2 regions of the Bradyrhizobium zhengyangense genome follow, and region 1 is predicted to be linked to the other one. Evidence: riboswitches for the same ligand, from Rfam matches in the RefSeq annotation. Region 1 holds a riboswitch; the other holds the start of a gene.
What was found. A riboswitch is a leader RNA that binds a small molecule or an ion and turns the genes downstream of it on or off. The one in region 1 is predicted to bind S-adenosylmethionine.
Positions count from the first base shown of each region.

Region 2: it holds a riboswitch for S-adenosylmethionine, as region 1 does, so the genes downstream of both, L6639_RS24340 (O-succinylhomoserine sulfhydrylase) here and metX (homoserine O-acetyltransferase MetX) in region 1, are expected to answer to the same signal.

Region 1 is NZ_JAKLTZ010000006.1:14,639-22,748, forward strand. It holds gene metW (methionine biosynthesis protein MetW) at 20-682, opposite strand; gene metX (homoserine O-acetyltransferase MetX) at 685-1,902, opposite strand; SAM riboswitch at 1,996-2,075, opposite strand; gene L6639_RS22905 (chorismate mutase) at 2,282-3,130, shown strand; gene hisC (histidinol-phosphate transaminase) at 3,166-4,260, shown strand; gene L6639_RS22915 (prephenate/arogenate dehydrogenase family protein) at 4,257-5,198, shown strand; gene L6639_RS22920 (hypothetical protein) at 5,195-5,605, opposite strand; gene L6639_RS22925 (hypothetical protein) at 5,623-7,194, opposite strand; gene L6639_RS22930 (hypothetical protein) at 7,474-7,671, opposite strand; gene L6639_RS22935 (DUF2125 domain-containing protein) at 7,805-8,110, opposite strand, start outside.
Region 2 is NZ_JAKLTZ010000006.1:312,978-321,087, reverse strand. It holds gene L6639_RS24350 (SGNH/GDSL hydrolase family protein) at 1-303, shown strand, start outside; gene L6639_RS24345 (SGNH/GDSL hydrolase family protein) at 316-1,317, shown strand; gene L6639_RS24340 (O-succinylhomoserine sulfhydrylase) at 1,458-2,645, opposite strand; SAM riboswitch at 2,720-2,799, opposite strand; gene L6639_RS24335 (2'-deoxycytidine 5'-triphosphate deaminase) at 2,910-4,016, shown strand; gene L6639_RS24330 (PAS domain-containing protein) at 4,255-4,668, shown strand; gene L6639_RS24325 (hypothetical protein) at 4,771-5,820, shown strand; gene L6639_RS24320 (MATE family efflux transporter) at 5,987-7,429, shown strand; gene L6639_RS24315 (hypothetical protein) at 7,426-7,929, opposite strand; gene L6639_RS24310 (SRPBCC family protein) at 8,030-8,110, opposite strand, start outside.

The DNA.
Region 1 (8,110 bases):
TCCTCGCAATGACGAGAAGCTATTTCCCCTGGCCGCGGCTCAACAGAAACACGCCCTGCTCGCCGAACAGATTCCACACCCACCATGGCAATCGCAGCCGCAGCGGACGGCCGTAGAGATCGAGCGCTTCGGCGCGTTCCATCTTGACGTGGATCTCGTCGCAGAGCTCGACGAAGTCCTTGATGGTGCAGAAATGGATGTTGGCGGTGTCGTACCAGCTCGCCGGCAGATTCTCCGTGCGGGGCATGTGGCCGCCGACCAGGAGCTGGAGGCGCATCCGCCAGAAGCCGAAATTGGGGAACGAGACGATGGCGCGGCGGCCGATGCGCAGCAGGTTTTCCAGCACGACCTTGGGCTGACGCGTCGCTTGCAGCGTCTGCGACAGGATCACGTAGTCGAAGGCATCATCGGGATAGTTGACGAGGTCGGTGTCGGCATCGCCTTGCACCACGGCGAGGCCCTTTGCGACGCAGCGATTGACGCCCTCGCGCGATAATTCGATGCCGCGGCCGTCGATGCCGCGGGTCTCCAGCAGTTGAAGCAGATCGCCATCGCCGCAGCCGACGTCGAGCACCTTCGAGCCCGGCTTGACCATTTCGGCCACCAGCAGATGGTCGGCGCGAAATGGGCCGGACTGCTCGGAGGCAAGGCCGTTCAGCGGCAGCACTTGCTGTACAGACATCGCTAGCCGTCCTTGTTCGTGAGCCCGCGCGCCTTGCCCGCCGATTGCAGGAAGGCACGGGAGATATCGAAGAACTCGGGCACGTCGAGCAGGAAGGCGTCATGGCCGCGATCGGTCTCGATCTCGGCAAACGACACCCGCGCGCTCGACGCGTTCAGCGCGTGCACCAGCGCGCGCGATTCAGAGGTCGGGAACAGCCAGTCGCTGGTAAAGGAGACCACGCAGAACCGCGTCTCGATCCCCGCGAACGCCTTCGCCAGCGCTCCGCCATGATCGGCGGCGATGTCGAAATAATCCATCGCGCGCGTCAGATAGAGATAGGAGTTGGCGTCGAAGCGCTCGACGAAGGACGAGCCCTGGTAGCGCAGATAGGACTCCACCTGGAAATCGGCGTCGAACGAGAAGGTCGGCAGCTCGCGGTCCTGCATGCGGCGGCCGAACTTGCGATGCAGCGCCGCGTCCGAGAGATAGGTGATGTGCGCGGCCATGCGCGCGACCGCGAGGCCGCGATGCGGATGGATGCCCTGATCGGCATAGGCGCCGTTGTGCCAGTCGGGATCGGCCATCACGGCCTGGCGGCCGAGCTCGTGGAAGGCGATGTTCTGCGCCGAGTGCCGGGTCGAACAGGCGATCGCCAGCGCGGAGTAGACGCGGCTCGGATAGGCCGCGGTCCATTGCAACACCTGCATGCCGCCCATCGAGCCGCCGACGACGGCAAACAGCGTATCGATGCCGAGCCGGTCGATCAGCATAGCCTGCGCGCGCACCATGTCGGGGATGGTGATGACAGGGAAATCCAGGCCCCACACCTTGCCGGTGGCGGGATTGATCGAGGCGGGCCCGGTCGAGCCCATGCAGCCGCCGATCACATTGGAGCAGATGATGAAGTACTTGCCGGGATCGAGCGGCCGGCCGGGACCGACCAGCGTCTCCCACCAGCCGGGCTTGCCGGTGACCGGATGCACATTGGCGACGTGTTGATCGCCGGTCAGTGCATGGCAGATCAGCACCGCGTTGGAGCGATCGGCGTTGAGCTCGCCATAGGTCTTGTAGGCGATCTGGAACGGGGTGAGATCGATGCCGCAGTCGAGCCGCAACGGCTGCTCGGCGCCAAACAGCGCGACCTCCGAACTCGGATGATCGACCTCATGCGACCGATCGTCGGCACTGATCGTGGGACTTGGGACCGTAGGACTTGGGACAGACTTGACGCCAACCATCTCTGACCATCGACCTTGTTTGCGATCGGACTTCAGATCGCGACTGACATCAGGCCATGAAAAACCCGGCCTGAACGATAGGTTCGGCCGGGATCGGAAGCGTCCCCGGCCTGTTTAGCGAGTTTTTTAACGTGGCTGCAAGCCGGCCGGCTCAAATGACCACGGAACAGGGAAAAACCTACTGGCTTGGGCTGATTTCGTCAAGTCGCGGTCCGGATTGGGCAAAACAGCCTCTCACCTGGCAGCCTTACAGGCCGTCATTTCTCTTTGCTTTCGCCGCCCTGACTGCCTAATCAGGACATTGACCGCAGTGGATCCGAGCTACCCAACGGGCTTGGCCGATCCGCATTGGAACGCCTCTCAACAGCTTTAGTCAGATATGTCCCAACGTCCGCCCGCGCCACCATCGCTCCAGGAATTGCGCAAGGAGATCGACGCGATCGACGAGGCCATGCATCGCCTGTTGATGCAGCGCGGCGACATTATCGACCGCCTGATCCAGGTGAAGCAGACCCAGGAGGTCGGCTCGGCGTTCCGGCCCGCGCGCGAGGCCTCGATGATGCGCGAGATCGTGCAGCGCCATCGCGGCATCCTGCCGCTCGACACGGTCGAGAGCATCTGGCGCGTCATCATCTCGACCTTCACCTATGTCCAGGCGCCGTTCTCCGTGCATGCCGACATCTCGGCGAGCGAGCCCGCGATGCGCGATTCCGTGCGCTTCCATTTCGGCTTCACGGTGCCTTACGTCGCGCATTTCAGTGCGCAGGCCGCGGTCGAGGCGGTGGCGAAATCCAAGGGTGACCTGGCACTCGTCTCGGCGACGTCTAGCCGCACGCCGTGGTGGCTGGAGCTGGAAGCGGTGGGCGCACCGAAGATCATCGCGCGCATGCCCTTCGTCGAGCGCGCCGACCATCCGGCCTCACTGCCCGTGTTCGCGATCTCGCGCGTGGCCGACAGCGCCGTTGTGACGGAGGTCGAGACCTTCAGCGTGCGCGTGTCGGGGTGGAACGCCGAGGTCGCGCGGGCGCTGTCGCCGCTCGCCGACATCGTAGCGGTGCCGGATACCGCCTTCGACGGCGCGGCGCTGCTGGTCTCGGTCACATCAGACACCAACATCGACAAGATCAGGGCTGCCTTGATCGAAGCGGGGGCCTCGGTGCGCTCCACGGCCCTCGTCGGCAGCCACGCAACGCGCTATACGGTGCCCCCGACCGGGCCGAAATCGTAAATCGCGTACCGCCTGAAGCCTATCCGGAGTTGAAGATGTCCCGCCCCGTGCCGAATCCCGGCATTCTCGATATTGCCCCCTACACGCCCGGCAAGACTCCGGTCGCCGAGCCGGGCCGCAAGGTGTTCAAGCTCTCGGCCAACGAGACGCCGTTCGGACCCTCGCCCAAGGCAATCGAGGCCTTCAGGCACGTCGCGGATCATCTGGAGGACTACCCGGAAGGAACCTCGCGTGTGCTCCGGGAGGCGATCGGCCGCCACTACGGGCTCGATCCCAACCGCATCATCTGCGGCGCCGGCTCGGACGAGATCCTCAATCTGCTTGCTCACACCTATCTCAGCCACGGCGACGAGGCGATCTCGACCACGCACGGCTTCCTGGTCTACCCGATCGCCACCATGGCGGTCGGCGCCAAGAATGTCGTTGCGACCGAGAAAAACCTCACCTGCGACGTCGACGCGATCCTGAATGCCGTGACGCCGAAGACAAAGCTGGTCTGGCTCGCGAACCCCAATAACCCGACCGGCACCTATATCCCGTTCGACGAGGTCAAGCGCCTGCGCGCCGGCCTGCCCTCGCATGTGCTGCTGGTGCTTGACGCCGCCTATTGTGACTACGTCTCGCGCAACGATTACGAGATGGGGATCGAGCTGGTCGCCACCACCGAGAACACGGTGGTGACGCACACCTTCTCCAAGATCCACGGCCTTGCGGCGCTGCGCGTCGGCTGGATGTTCGGCCCCGAGCACATCATCGACGCCGTCAACCGCATCCGCGGCCCCTTCAACGTGTCGACGCCGGCAATGTATGCCGCGGTCGCCGCGATCGAGGACACCGCGCATCAGGCGATGTCGAAGCAGTTCACTGAGACCTGGCGCAACTGGCTTACGGAGGAGATCACCAAGCTCGGGCTGAAGGTGACGCCCGGCGTCGCCAATTTCGTGCTGATCCACTTCCCGCAAGAAGGCAAGACGTCGGATGCGGCAGACGCCTATCTCACCAAGCGTGGCCTCGTGCTGCGCGCGCTGAAGAACTATGGCCTGCACCATCAGCTGCGCATGACCATCGGTACCGAGGAGGCCAACCGCCTCGTCGTCGAAGCCTTGCGCGACTTCATGGCCGGCAAATGAGCGTGGACCCGCACTTCCAGCGCGTCGCCCTGATCGGCTTCGGCCTGATCGGCGGCTCGATCGCGCGCGCTGCGAAGCTTCAAGGCCTGGCCGGCGAGATCGTCACCACCGCGCGCTCGGAGAAGACGCGCGCGCGCGTGCTCGAGCTCGGCATCGTCGACAAAGTCGTGGCGACCAATGCGGAAGCGGTGAAGGATGCCGATCTCGTCATCCTCTGCATTCCCGTCGGCGCCTGCGGGCCGGTGGCGCAGGAGATTGCTGCGCATCTGAAGCCCGGCGCCGTCATCTCCGACGTCGGCTCGGTCAAGGGCGCTGTCGTCAAGGACATGGCGCCGCATCTGCCGAAGAACGTTCATTTCGTGCCGGCGCACCCCGTCGCCGGCACCGAGCATTCGGGTCCTGATTCCGGCTTTGCCGAGCTGTTCATCAATCGCTGGTGCATCCTGACACCGCCTGAAGGTACCGACGCCGAGGCGACCGCGCATCTGCGCGCATTCTGGGCGGCGATGGGCGCCAAGGTCGAGGTGATGACGCCGGATCATCATGATCTCGTGCTCGCGATCACCAGCCATCTGCCGCATCTGATCGCCTATACCATCGTCGGCACGGCCGACGAGCTGGCGCAGGTGACCGAGTCCGAAGTCATCAAATTCTCCGCGGGCGGCTTCCGCGACTTCACCCGCATCGCGGCGTCAGATCCGACGATGTGGCGCGACGTCTTCCTCGCCAACAAGGATGCGGTGCTGGAGATGCTCGGCACCTTCACCGAGGATCTGGCAAAACTCACCCGCGCGATCCGTCGCGGCGACGGCGAGGCGCTGTTCGACCATTTCACCCGCACCCGCGCCATCCGTCGCGGCATCGTCGAGATCGGCCAGGATTCGGCCGCAGCAGACTTCGGCCGCCAGCATGGGCAGCTCGACAAGAAGCAGAGCTAGCGGCGATCCCTCACCCGCGCGATGCGGCGCCGCCCGGCAAGACCGGCGCCAATCTGCAGGCACACGCCCAGCATCCAGGTGGCGCCGAACAACAGATTGTCCGCGGCATCGGACGTCTCGTCGAACACGAAGGCGTAAAGCGCGAGCAGGCCGGCTCCCGCCGCGAGGAACGTGCCGGTCGCGCTGGCAAGACCGATCAAGGGAGCGCGCGGAATGTCGATCCCGAGATATGCGCCGATCATCCCGAGCACGATCAGAAGAAGCGTGAACTCGACGGTGTCGAACCAGGGCAGCTCGGCCCGCATCAACAAGGCCGCGACAAAGGTCGCACCAACCGCGCCCGACATCGCCAGGCCAAGCCGGGCGACGATTTGCGCGAGCCGAAGGATCAGAAGACCGTCGGACAATTGCCACTCACGATGGTCTAGAACGGGTAGTAGCGGATCTGCGTCATGACGATGTTGTCGTCGGTCTTGGGTGCTCCGCCGACACCGGCGAAGGCGAAGCGCTGCGTGTAGGAATACTGCACGCCGGCTTTGAGCGTGCCGTAATTGCCCTGGTAGACGGTGTCGTAGATGCCCGCGGTGATTTGCCGGACCTCCCGGGTGTTGCCGTTACAGGTCGCGGCCAGCGTGTTCTCGGTGAAGCAGCCGGTGTTATTGTAGAGCGGATTGCCGTAACCGAACGGCACCGTTCCCACATTGGCGAAATTCGCCTTGGCCTTTTCGAGACCGGCGTAGCTGTAGACGTCGAGTTCAGGCGTTGCGTGCCAGATCAGGCCGACCGCGGCGGCGGTGATCGTCAGCGGCAGCACCGTGCCATCCTGCGCCACAGCCGCATCGGGGAACGGCGTCGCCGTGAAGCGGCCGAGCACGCCATGTGCACCATAGAGCTGGAGGTCGAGGGTCTTGGGAATCAGCTCCGCGAAGACGTGACCGCCGAAGCTGCCGGTGTCGTAGGTGTGGTTGGCGCCGTTGAAGCGATCGAACAATTGGCGATAGAGCGCCCAGGCTTCGACATGCAGCTTGTAGGGCCCGAGCCGCGGATCCCACGCCGCCTTGGCGGTGACGTCAGGCACCTGGTTCAAGCTGACATTGTTGAGGTTGTTGAAGAAGCTGCCGCCCGGTCCGGTCAGATTGACCTGGACGTTCGGGTTGATCACGCCCTGCGGGCCGACCGCGGGCGTACCAACCGTCGGCGTGTTGCCGCCAAAAAACGCGGTCTGCGCATTTTCGACTGAAGCCGCGATCTTGAACTCGGGCCCGATATCCCGCCAGACGCGCAAGCCCGGTTGCCGTGCTGCCAGGAATCCCGGAACGGATTCGAAATCGATCACGCCGGGCGCATCGACGCCGCGGGGATCGATGCCCGACTTTGTCGGCGCGTTCAGCGACCAGGACTGGCCGGCCAGGAAGTGCAGGCCGAGATCGGTGCGGTCGAGCTCGAGGCTGAGCTGCCGCATGCGCGGGTTGAAGGAGTTGGTCGCAACCGAGCTCGCCGTCTGCGCAGCGCCCTCGAAGTCGATTTCACCGTAGCCGGCGAGATGCGTATCGGGATTGGCGTTGCCTTCGGCGAGCACCGAGAACCTGCTCTGGCGCGCCGAGAAGCGCGTCTCCGGCACGAAGAAATTGTGGGCTTGCTGATAGGGAATGAAATTGTAGACCGAGCCGGTGTCGGAGGCGATGTTGCGGGAGCGGTAGATCCCGGTGAGATCGACCCAGCCGCCGAATGTCAGCGTGATGCCCTTGTAGCAGATCTTGCCGGACGCGCAGGGATCGGCGGGCAGCGCCTTGTAGGTTGCCGCCATCGGTGCGGCCTTCGACTGAGCCGCTTCGACCTGGCGCGTCTTACGTGCCTCCGAATCCACCTTCTGCTGCAGCTCTTTCAGCTTCGCCTTCAGCGCCTGGATTTCGGACGCGACATTGTCGTCGGCACGCGCCTGTCCCGAACAGGCAGCGAGTAGTCCCAGCATCAGTCCGCGTGTGATGATCCGCACGTAAGCCTCCCTCCGCTTGGGAAGCAGATTCTGGCCGTCGCGCCCCCGGCGCGTGCGTGCTTCCCTGGTGTGGAGTGATGGGATTGGGACTGCTGTTATTCGCTGGCTCGTGCATCTTCTGCATCACGTTTTCCTGACGATCATGTTCGGAATATTTTGGTGGCGTCCCCGATCCGCATGCGCGCGATGACTGCGGGACTCACGCAACGCGCATTGGGCCCGGCCGGGACATGGCCGGGCCCAACTCCACGACGCGCAAAATCTCAAGGGGGATGGCGGCTATTGGCCCTTGGTCGCGCGGATCACCGTGGGGCGCGGTGATGTCGAAGGCAAATTGGCCATGGTGTTGCGTGCTGCCCGACTCGCGACAGCGCGATCGAAGGCGGTTGGCCCGCGCGACTCCCACTGTGAAAACGCAGGCGTCGCAAGCGCGGCAGTGACGGCGATGGCGGTCACGAACAATCTGGACATCGTCATGGTGTTCTCTCCTGCCTGCTCGGCCCGCTGCATTCGGCGGGCGACATGGAGAGAGACCGGACTTTCCGGCTCCGCATTCCCGATGCGAGGCCGCCGCGTCATCACATCGGCGCGAAGGCGCCGTGACCGCGAATCAGTACAGCGGCGGAATCTGGCCGACCTTGAACGGGCCGAGCAGGACGGCGCCATCGACGAATTTCAGCGGGAAACTGCGCGCCTTCTTGCCCTCGAGCGTGCTCTCGGTGCCGATCGAGTTGATGCCTGCGGCAACGCCGGCATTGGCGTTCTGCTTGATGACCTTGCCGAGGCCGGGAACGGCACGATCGAGCGCACCGAAGAGATTGTTGAGGTCCTGCGACTTCACGCCGGGCGCAACACGATCGAGCGTGGCCTGGGGCACGCCCTCTTCCAGCATCTTCTCGATGCCGAGCGCCGGGAT
Region 2 (8,110 bases), 300 kb from region 1:
GCGCTGCAAAATGCAGGGGCTGACGTCGTCTTGATGAATTTGCAGTACAGCCCACGTACCGAATCCATGATCTCGGCGCCGCCCTATCTCGACAATATGCGGGTTGTGGCGCAGGAGCATGATGTCCCGCTGTTCGATCGTTTCGCGATCATGCGGCAGTGGAATGATCAGGGTCAGTTCGACCTATTCAGTCCCTCTCGCGGCCCTGAGCTGGCGAAGCAGGTCCATGATTGCATTGGCCGGGCGTTGGCGCAGTTTGTGCTCGACGCGGCCCATCTGGGCTCGGCCCAGCAGCAAAATTGAGGTCTAGCGTTAATGAGTTCTCTCCGCCCTTTTGGCCTGTCGACATGCTTGGCCGCGCCTGCAGCGGCAATGCTGCTGATGCTGACGCCTGTGCTGCAGGCACCCGCTCAAGCTCAGGCCGCCCAGGCGACTCCAGCGCCGCAGCAGGCTGCTAATCCCGCACCCACATCGCCGTCCCAGACCACGGTTGCTGCGACGACCCCGCAGTCCACCGATCAGCGCGGCCTCACCTCGCGCGCCATCGACAAGGTGAAGCAGGTCGCGAAATCCGCCGGCGATATTTTCAGCCGCGTGCCGTGCCTGCCGCCAAAGGGCGGCGCGAAGACGATGGGCTCGCTGCCGCATGTCGCGAACAAGCTCATTGCCGGCCAGCCTGTCGTGATCGTCGCGTTCGGCTCGTCCTCGACTGCAGGCTATGGCGCGAGCTCGCCCGACTTCAACTATCCGAACCGCCTCGCCGCGCAGCTGCGCCGGCAATATCCGACCGCTAACATCACCGTCATCAATGCCGGCGTCGGTGGCGAGGATGCGCCCGAGATGATGAAGCGCCTCCAGAAGGAGGTGATCGATGTGCATCCGGATCTCGTGATCTGGCAGGTCGGCACCAACGCCGTGCTGCGCAATCTCGATCCCGGCGACACCGCCAAAATGGTCGAGGACGGTATCACCCGCATCCAGGCGGCCGGCGATGCCGACGTCGTGCTGGTCGATCCGCAATATTCGCCGCGCGTCACCGAGCGTCCCGAAAGCGCAGGCAAGATGGTGAAGCTGCTCGGCAAGGTCGCCGAGCTTCGTCACGTCGGCATCTTCCCGCGCTTCGAGGTGATGCGCGACTGGCACGAGAAGCAGGCCCTTCCGGTCGAGAGTTTTGTGATCGCCGATGGCCTGCACATGAACGATTGGGGCTATGCCTGCTTCGCCCAGCTGCTCGGCGACGACATCATCCACTCGGTCGGCCAGCTCAAGCTCGGCGTGAACGTGCCCGCGGACGTGCGGACCTATCGGCCGATGTAGGCGACGGTGCCGTAGGGTGGGTTAGGCGAAGCCGTAACCCACCTCCTTAGTTTCCGCGGCGACAGAAGTGGTGGGTTAAGCCGAGCAGATGCGCTTCGCGCATCTGCAGGGCTAACCCACCCTACGATTCCGCGCTCACCTCACGCCTTCTCCAGCGCCGCAGTCAGATCCTCGATCAGATCGTCCGCATGCTCGAGCCCGGCCGAGAAGCGGATGAATCCCTCGCTGATGCCGAGCGCGGCGCGATCCTCGGGCTTCAGCCGTTGATGCGTCGTCGTCGCCGGATGCGTGACGAGGCTCTTGGCGTCGCCGAGATTGTTCGAGATCTTTGCGAGCTTCAGCTCGTTGAGCACGCGGAACGCTGCCGCCTTGCCGCCCTTGGCCTCGAAGCCCACCAGCGTCGAGCCGCCGCGCATCTGCTTCTTCACCAGCGCCGCCTGCGGATGATCCTCGCGGCCGGGATAGACCAGCCGCGAAATCTTCGGATGGCTTGCCAGCACGTCGGCCACGCGCGCCGCGGTCTCGGTCTGTGCGCGCACGCGCACGGCGAGTGTCTCCAGGCCCTTGAGCAGAACCCAGGCGTTGAACGGCGAGATCGACGGGCCAGTCTGGCGCATGAAATTGTGGATGTGCTCGGCGATGAAGGCTTCCGAGGACAGGATGATGCCGCCCAGACACCGGCCCTGGCCGTCGATGTGCTTGGTCGCGGAATAGACGACGACGTCGGCGCCGAGCGCGAGCGGGCTCTGCCAGATCGGCGTCGCGAACACGTTGTCGACGACGAGCCGCGCGCCGCCCTTGTGAGCGATCTCGGCAATCGAGGGAATGTCGAGCACGTCGAGCGTCGGATTGGTAGGGCTCTCCAGGAAGAACGTCTTGGTGTTCGGCTTCACCGCGCGCTGCCACTGGTCGAGATTGGCGCCGTCGACCAGCGTGGTCTCGATGCCGTAGCGCGGCAACAGATCCTGAATGACGTAGAGACACGAGCCGAACAGCGCGCGCGATGCCACGACATGATCGCCGGCCTTGAGCGGCGCGAGGATCGCCGTCGTCACCGCGGCCATGCCTGTCGCCGCCGAGCGCGCCGCTTCAGCGCCTTCGAGCTCGATCATGCGGCGCTCGAACATCGCGATCGTCGGGTTCGAATAGCGCGAATAGATGAAGCCGGGATCTTCGCCCTTGAACCGCGCCTCGCACTCCTCGGCGCTGTTGTAGACATAGCCCTGGGTCAAAAACAGCGACTCCGACGTCTCGCCATATTGCGAGCGCAGGGTGCCGGAATGGACCAGGCGGGTTTCGGGGCGGTAACTGGCAGGCGACTTCGACATTGAACCCTCCGATATGACCGTCTTGTCGAAAACGGTCACAAAAAAACCGGCCTGGATATCTCCACGGGCCGGGATCACAGAGGTCCCCGGCCTGTTTAGCGACTTATTTAACGTGGCTGCAAGCCGGCCGGCTCAAATCACCACGGGATAAGTGATGCTCATATTCCGCAATGCCCTTTCCGTCAAGGCGTCCATCGGATAGCCGTAAAAGGCTCGTATTTCCCGCAAGTCCGGGCGTGCGTGCCCCCTGATGAGGACCCCCGGTTGACGTTCACGGTTGCCGCCGACGCCAATGGTATCCTGCCCGACCGCATGATCGCGGCGATGGCGGAAGCGGGCCTCATCCTGCCTGCCTATGATTTCGTCGAAAGCCAGATCCAGCCGGCGAGCCTCGATTTGCGCCTCGGCGACATCGCCTATCGCGTGCGCGCGAGCTTCCTGCCCGGTCCCGGCGCCACCGTCGCCGAGCGCATCGACCGGTTGAAGCTGCACGAGTTCAGCCTCGCCGACGGCGCTGTGCTCGAGACCAACTGCGTCTACATCGTGCCGCTGCTGGAGAGCCTCGCGCTGCCGCCGGAGATCGTCGCGGCCGCGAACCCGAAAAGCTCGACCGGCCGGCTCGACGTCTTCACTCGCGTGATCGCCGACGGCACGCGTCGTTTCGACATGATCGGCGCCGGCTATCACGGCCCGCTCTATGCCGAGATCAGCCCGAAGACGTTTCCCGTGCTGGTGCGCGAAGGCTCGCGCCTGTCCCAGGTGCGCTTCCGAACCGGCGATGCCATCCTCAATGCCGACGCGCTCGAAACTTTGCATGCCACCGAGCGCCTCGTCGACATCGACGATGCCGATCTCACCGGCGGCGTTGCCGTCTCGGTCGATCTCTCGGGCGAGAAGGGCAGTGGCTTCGTCGGCTATCGCGCCAAGCGCCACACCGGCGTCGTCGATGTCGATCGCCGCTCCGGCTATGCGGTGGAAGATTTTTGGGAGCCGATCTCGGCCCGTCCTGATGGCAGCCTGATCCTGGATCCCGGCGAGTTTTATATCCTCGCGTCGAAAGAGGCCGTGCAGGTCCCGCCCGACTACGCCGCGGAGATGGTGCCGTTCGATCCGCTCGTCGGCGAATTCCGCGTGCACTATGCCGGCTTCTTCGATCCCGGATTCGGCTATGCCGGCGCCGGCGGGCAAGGCGCGCGCGCCGTGCTGGAAGTGCGCTCGCGCGAAGTGCCGTTCATTCTCGAGCACGGCCAGATCGTCGGCCGCCTGGTCTACGAGAAGATGCTGGCTCGCCCCGACGCGATGTACGGCCAGCGCATCGGCTCCAACTATCAGGCGCAGGGCCTGAAGCTGAGCAAGCATTTCCGGGTGTAGCTGTATCTTCGTCCTCCGCTGTCATTCCCTGCGAACCGGCTACGCTAAGGCTTCGCCGAGGTTGAGGTCCAGGAGCGCCGAAGCTTTAGCGTAGGCGGCAAGCGGGGAATCCAGTACGCCGCGGCCTGTCGATTTGATCACCGCTGTCTCGGAGTACTGGATCGCCCGATCAGGTGTTCAGGTCGGGCGATGACATCGAATGTGTGCCAGGATGTGCAAAATCCAACGAGATCTCGCCATGACCGATCCATCCCAACTCGACGCAAATATCCTCAACGACGCCGCCGACGCGGTGATCTATGCCGATCGCTCCGGCACCATCACGCGCTGGAATCATGCATCCACCGCGCTGTTCGGCTTCACCGCAGAAGACGCGCTCGGCCAGAATCTCGATCTGATCATTCCCGAACATTTACGCGCTGCGCACTGGAAAGGTTTTGAAGCCGCGCTTGCGAGCGGCGCGATGAAGCTTGCGGGCCGGCCGACGCTGACTCGCGCGCTGCACAAGAGCGAACGCAAGCTCTATATCGAAATGACTTTCGCATTGGTGCGTGACGCCGGCGGCAACGTGCAAGGATCGGTCGCAATGGCGCGCGACGTCACCGAGCGCGTCGAGCGGGAGCGGGCGGCTAAGGCATCGCAAACTTCGTGATGCGGAATTGACCTGATGTCGTGCAGGGCCTCTTGCGCGCATCATGTTGCCTGTCATCCGGCACAGTGACACACTCGATCAAAACAACGATCGGGAGTGAACATGACCGCAGCAGATACAGCGCAGGAAGCGCAATGGAAACGCTGGCGCGCGGTGGCCGATCTCTACCATGCTTACTTCACCGGTCTGATCCTCACCGTGGTCACCCGGCGCGGCACGGCCGATGCCGCCGAATTCGTCTTCCGCGTGTTCCGCCGCCAGCAGCAGGAGCGCTTTCTGCCGGGGCTCAGGAAGCTCGGGATCGATCACCTGCCGCCGGCGGTGGCGGCGGCGCAATATCATTATCTCTCCAACTGGATCGGCGGCGTGCACGTCGAATACATGTACGAGAGCGACACCAAGGCCTGGATCCGCTATCCGCCGCCGCGCTGGATCTGGAAGGGCCCGGCGATCTGCGGCGTACCCGGCGAGGTTAGCCGCGCGATGCTGCGCGGCTGGCACGCCAACAACGGCGTCGTGCTCGGTGATCTCAGGCTCGGCTTCGTCTGTACCAAGCAGAGCGTCGACGGCCAGGACGGCCTCGAGGGTCATTATCACCAGTACGACCATCCGCTCGAACCGGACCAGCGCCTGGTCTACGCGCGGCATCTCGAAGCGCCGCTGTTCGACGCCAAGGCCGCGCCGGCGCTGCCTGTCGCGAGTTGGCCGAAGCCGCGGCTGGAAAAGGCCTATCGCAACTATGCCATGGAATATGTCCGTACGGCCGCGCCGGTGATGGTGCAGCTGTTCGGCCCGGAAGATGCCGGCTATCTCCTGCACATCACGGGCAAGCTGATCGGCATGCAGTTCTTCGATGAGATCGCGGAGCCGCTGGCGATGCGCAGCGGCGGCGCGAGCGAGTTCGCGTCCTTCCTCGGCGCACTGTTCGCCGCGCAGGATGACGCGGCCGAGACCACGCAATCCGAAGGCACGTTCGAAATCCGTCAGCAGAGCTGGAAGCTGATGGACGACGTCGCCGATTATCACGGCGCGTGCACCAAGTTGCTGGAGGGAATGTTCGAGGGACTCGCCGCCGGATGCGGCCGGCACATCGACGTACACCTTCGCCCAACGACAGGCCGCCGCGCGCCGCTGGCTTGGACGGTCGGTTAATTCCACCGGCTGAAATGCGCTGCCGCAGGGCACGCCTGCACCTGACGCAGGAGGAATCGGTAACCAGCGTGCTAACAAGTGCTCGTCGCGCCTTACGCGCGAGCAAATTGATTGATGCACCTAAGCATTGCCACGCCGCAAATGGCGCATTTGTCCGGGAGAGGAAATGACTGAGGTCGCCGAGATCCCGGTCGATGAGCAGGAACGTCCGCTACCGCCGCCCGCGCGCCCCGTACGGAGCGCGCTGACCGACGGGCCAATCCTGCGCACGCTGCTGGGGCTCGCCTGGCCGAACGTGGTTGCGCTCTCGGCGGGCACCTGCGTGGTGATCGCGGAGACCTCCTATATCGGTCGTCTCGGGGTGGAAGCGCTGGCCGCGATGGCGCTGGTATTTCCGACAGTGATCCTGACCATGACAATGTCGGGCGGTGCCATGGGCGGTGCGGTCGCTTCCGCCATCGCACGTGCGCTCGGCGCCGGCGACCGCGAACGCGCCGGGACGCTCGCCGCGCACGCACTGCTGATCGGCATCACCTTCGGCCTTGTTTTTATGCTCGGCATGCTGATCTTCGGACCCAAGGTGCTCGAGATGCTCGGCGGCCGCGGCACTGTGCTGACGCATGCGATCGCCTATACCCAGGTGTTCTTCGGCGGTGCCGTGCTGCCTTGGACGCTCAATACCATGGCGGGCGTGCTGCGCGGCACCGGCAATATGCGGCTGCCGTCGCTTCTCATCCTCAACTCGGCCGTCTGGCAGATCGTGCTCGGCGGCACGCTGGGCCTCGGGCTCGGGCCATTTCCGCAACTCGGCATGCGCGGCGTCGCCGCTGGCGCGCTGATCGCCTATTCCATGAACATCTGCGTGATGGGCTGGTATCTCTTTTCCGGCCGCGCCCGCGTCGTTCCAAAACTCCGCGGCCTGCACATCCAATGGGTGATGTTCTTCGACATCCTGAAGGTCGGTGCCATCGCCTGCTTCTCGCCGCTGCAATCGGTGCTGACGATCTCGATCTTCACCCACATGCTGGCCAAGTTCGGCACCGCGATCCTTGCCGGTTATGGCATCGGCGCGCGGCTCGAATTCCTACTGACCTCGATCGCGTTCTCGTTCGGCATCGCTTCGGTACCGATGATCGGCATGGCGGTCGGCGCCGGCCGGATCGCCCGCGCGCGGCGCATCGCCTGGACCGCAGGCGCCAGCGCTTTCGTTGCCGTAGGCACGCCGGCCTGCCTCGTCGCGCTGTTCCCCGATCTCTGGGTCAATATCTTCACGGATAGTGCCACGGTGCGCGCGACCAGCCATCAATATCTGTCGACGGTGGCGCCGTTCTACGCCTTCATCGGCCTCGCCTCGACGATGTACTTCTCCTCGCAAGGTGCAGCCAAGGTGATCGGCCCGGTGCTGGCGCAGACGGCGCGGCTGATCTACATCTCTGCCTGCGGCTGGTGGTTGTCGACGCACGACGCCACCGCACAAAGCTTCTTCTGGCTCGCCGCGAGCTCGATGGTCGTGCTCGGCGTGCTCTCATGCTCCAGCGTGGTGCTGACGCGCTGGGGGCCGCGCCAAGCGAAACCGTCGGTCCGTCCGGCGCTCTCGGCCGCCGACTAGCGATGCTTGTGGCGGCGATGGCCGCCACCGCCGAGATTGGCGAGCCGCATGATCTGCGGGATCATCGCCATCATGTCGCCGCCGCCGGCGCCGCCGAGCATGCCCATGATATCGCCGCCGCCCATGCCGCCCATTCCCATCGGGACTGTGCCTCCGCCCATCGGCGCATAACCGGCGCCGTAATTGGGCGCGCCGAACCCGTCGCCGAGATTGCCGCCGGCGAGGCCGCCCATGCCGCCGCCCATCATGCCGCCGAACCCGCCGCCACCATTCTCCATCATGCGGCTCATCATCGGGCCCATGGTCTGCATCAGCATGGCGAAGCGGCGCTTGCCCATCTTCGCCTTCATCATCTCCAGCATCGGCGCCATCTGGGTCATCATGTCCTGCCCTCCGGCACCTCCGCCGCCGAGGAATTGCGCCTTCGCCGGCGCGCTCGAAATCGAAAGCAGCAGCAACACGGCAGCTGCCTGGCAGATCACCTTGTCCGCACCTCTCATGGCATGCTCCTCGCGTGCGTGGCGCCGCCGGGAGAGCGAGGCCGTCAGGACGCACGCGGCCATGGTTACGGCCGATGAGGCGCGGGCTCTGTGAGAAAGATCACGCAGGAAATGCTTTGTGCATGGCGGCGACAGCCGCCTTGGTCTGCTCCTGCACGTAAGTCGCAAGCTCGTTCGGCAG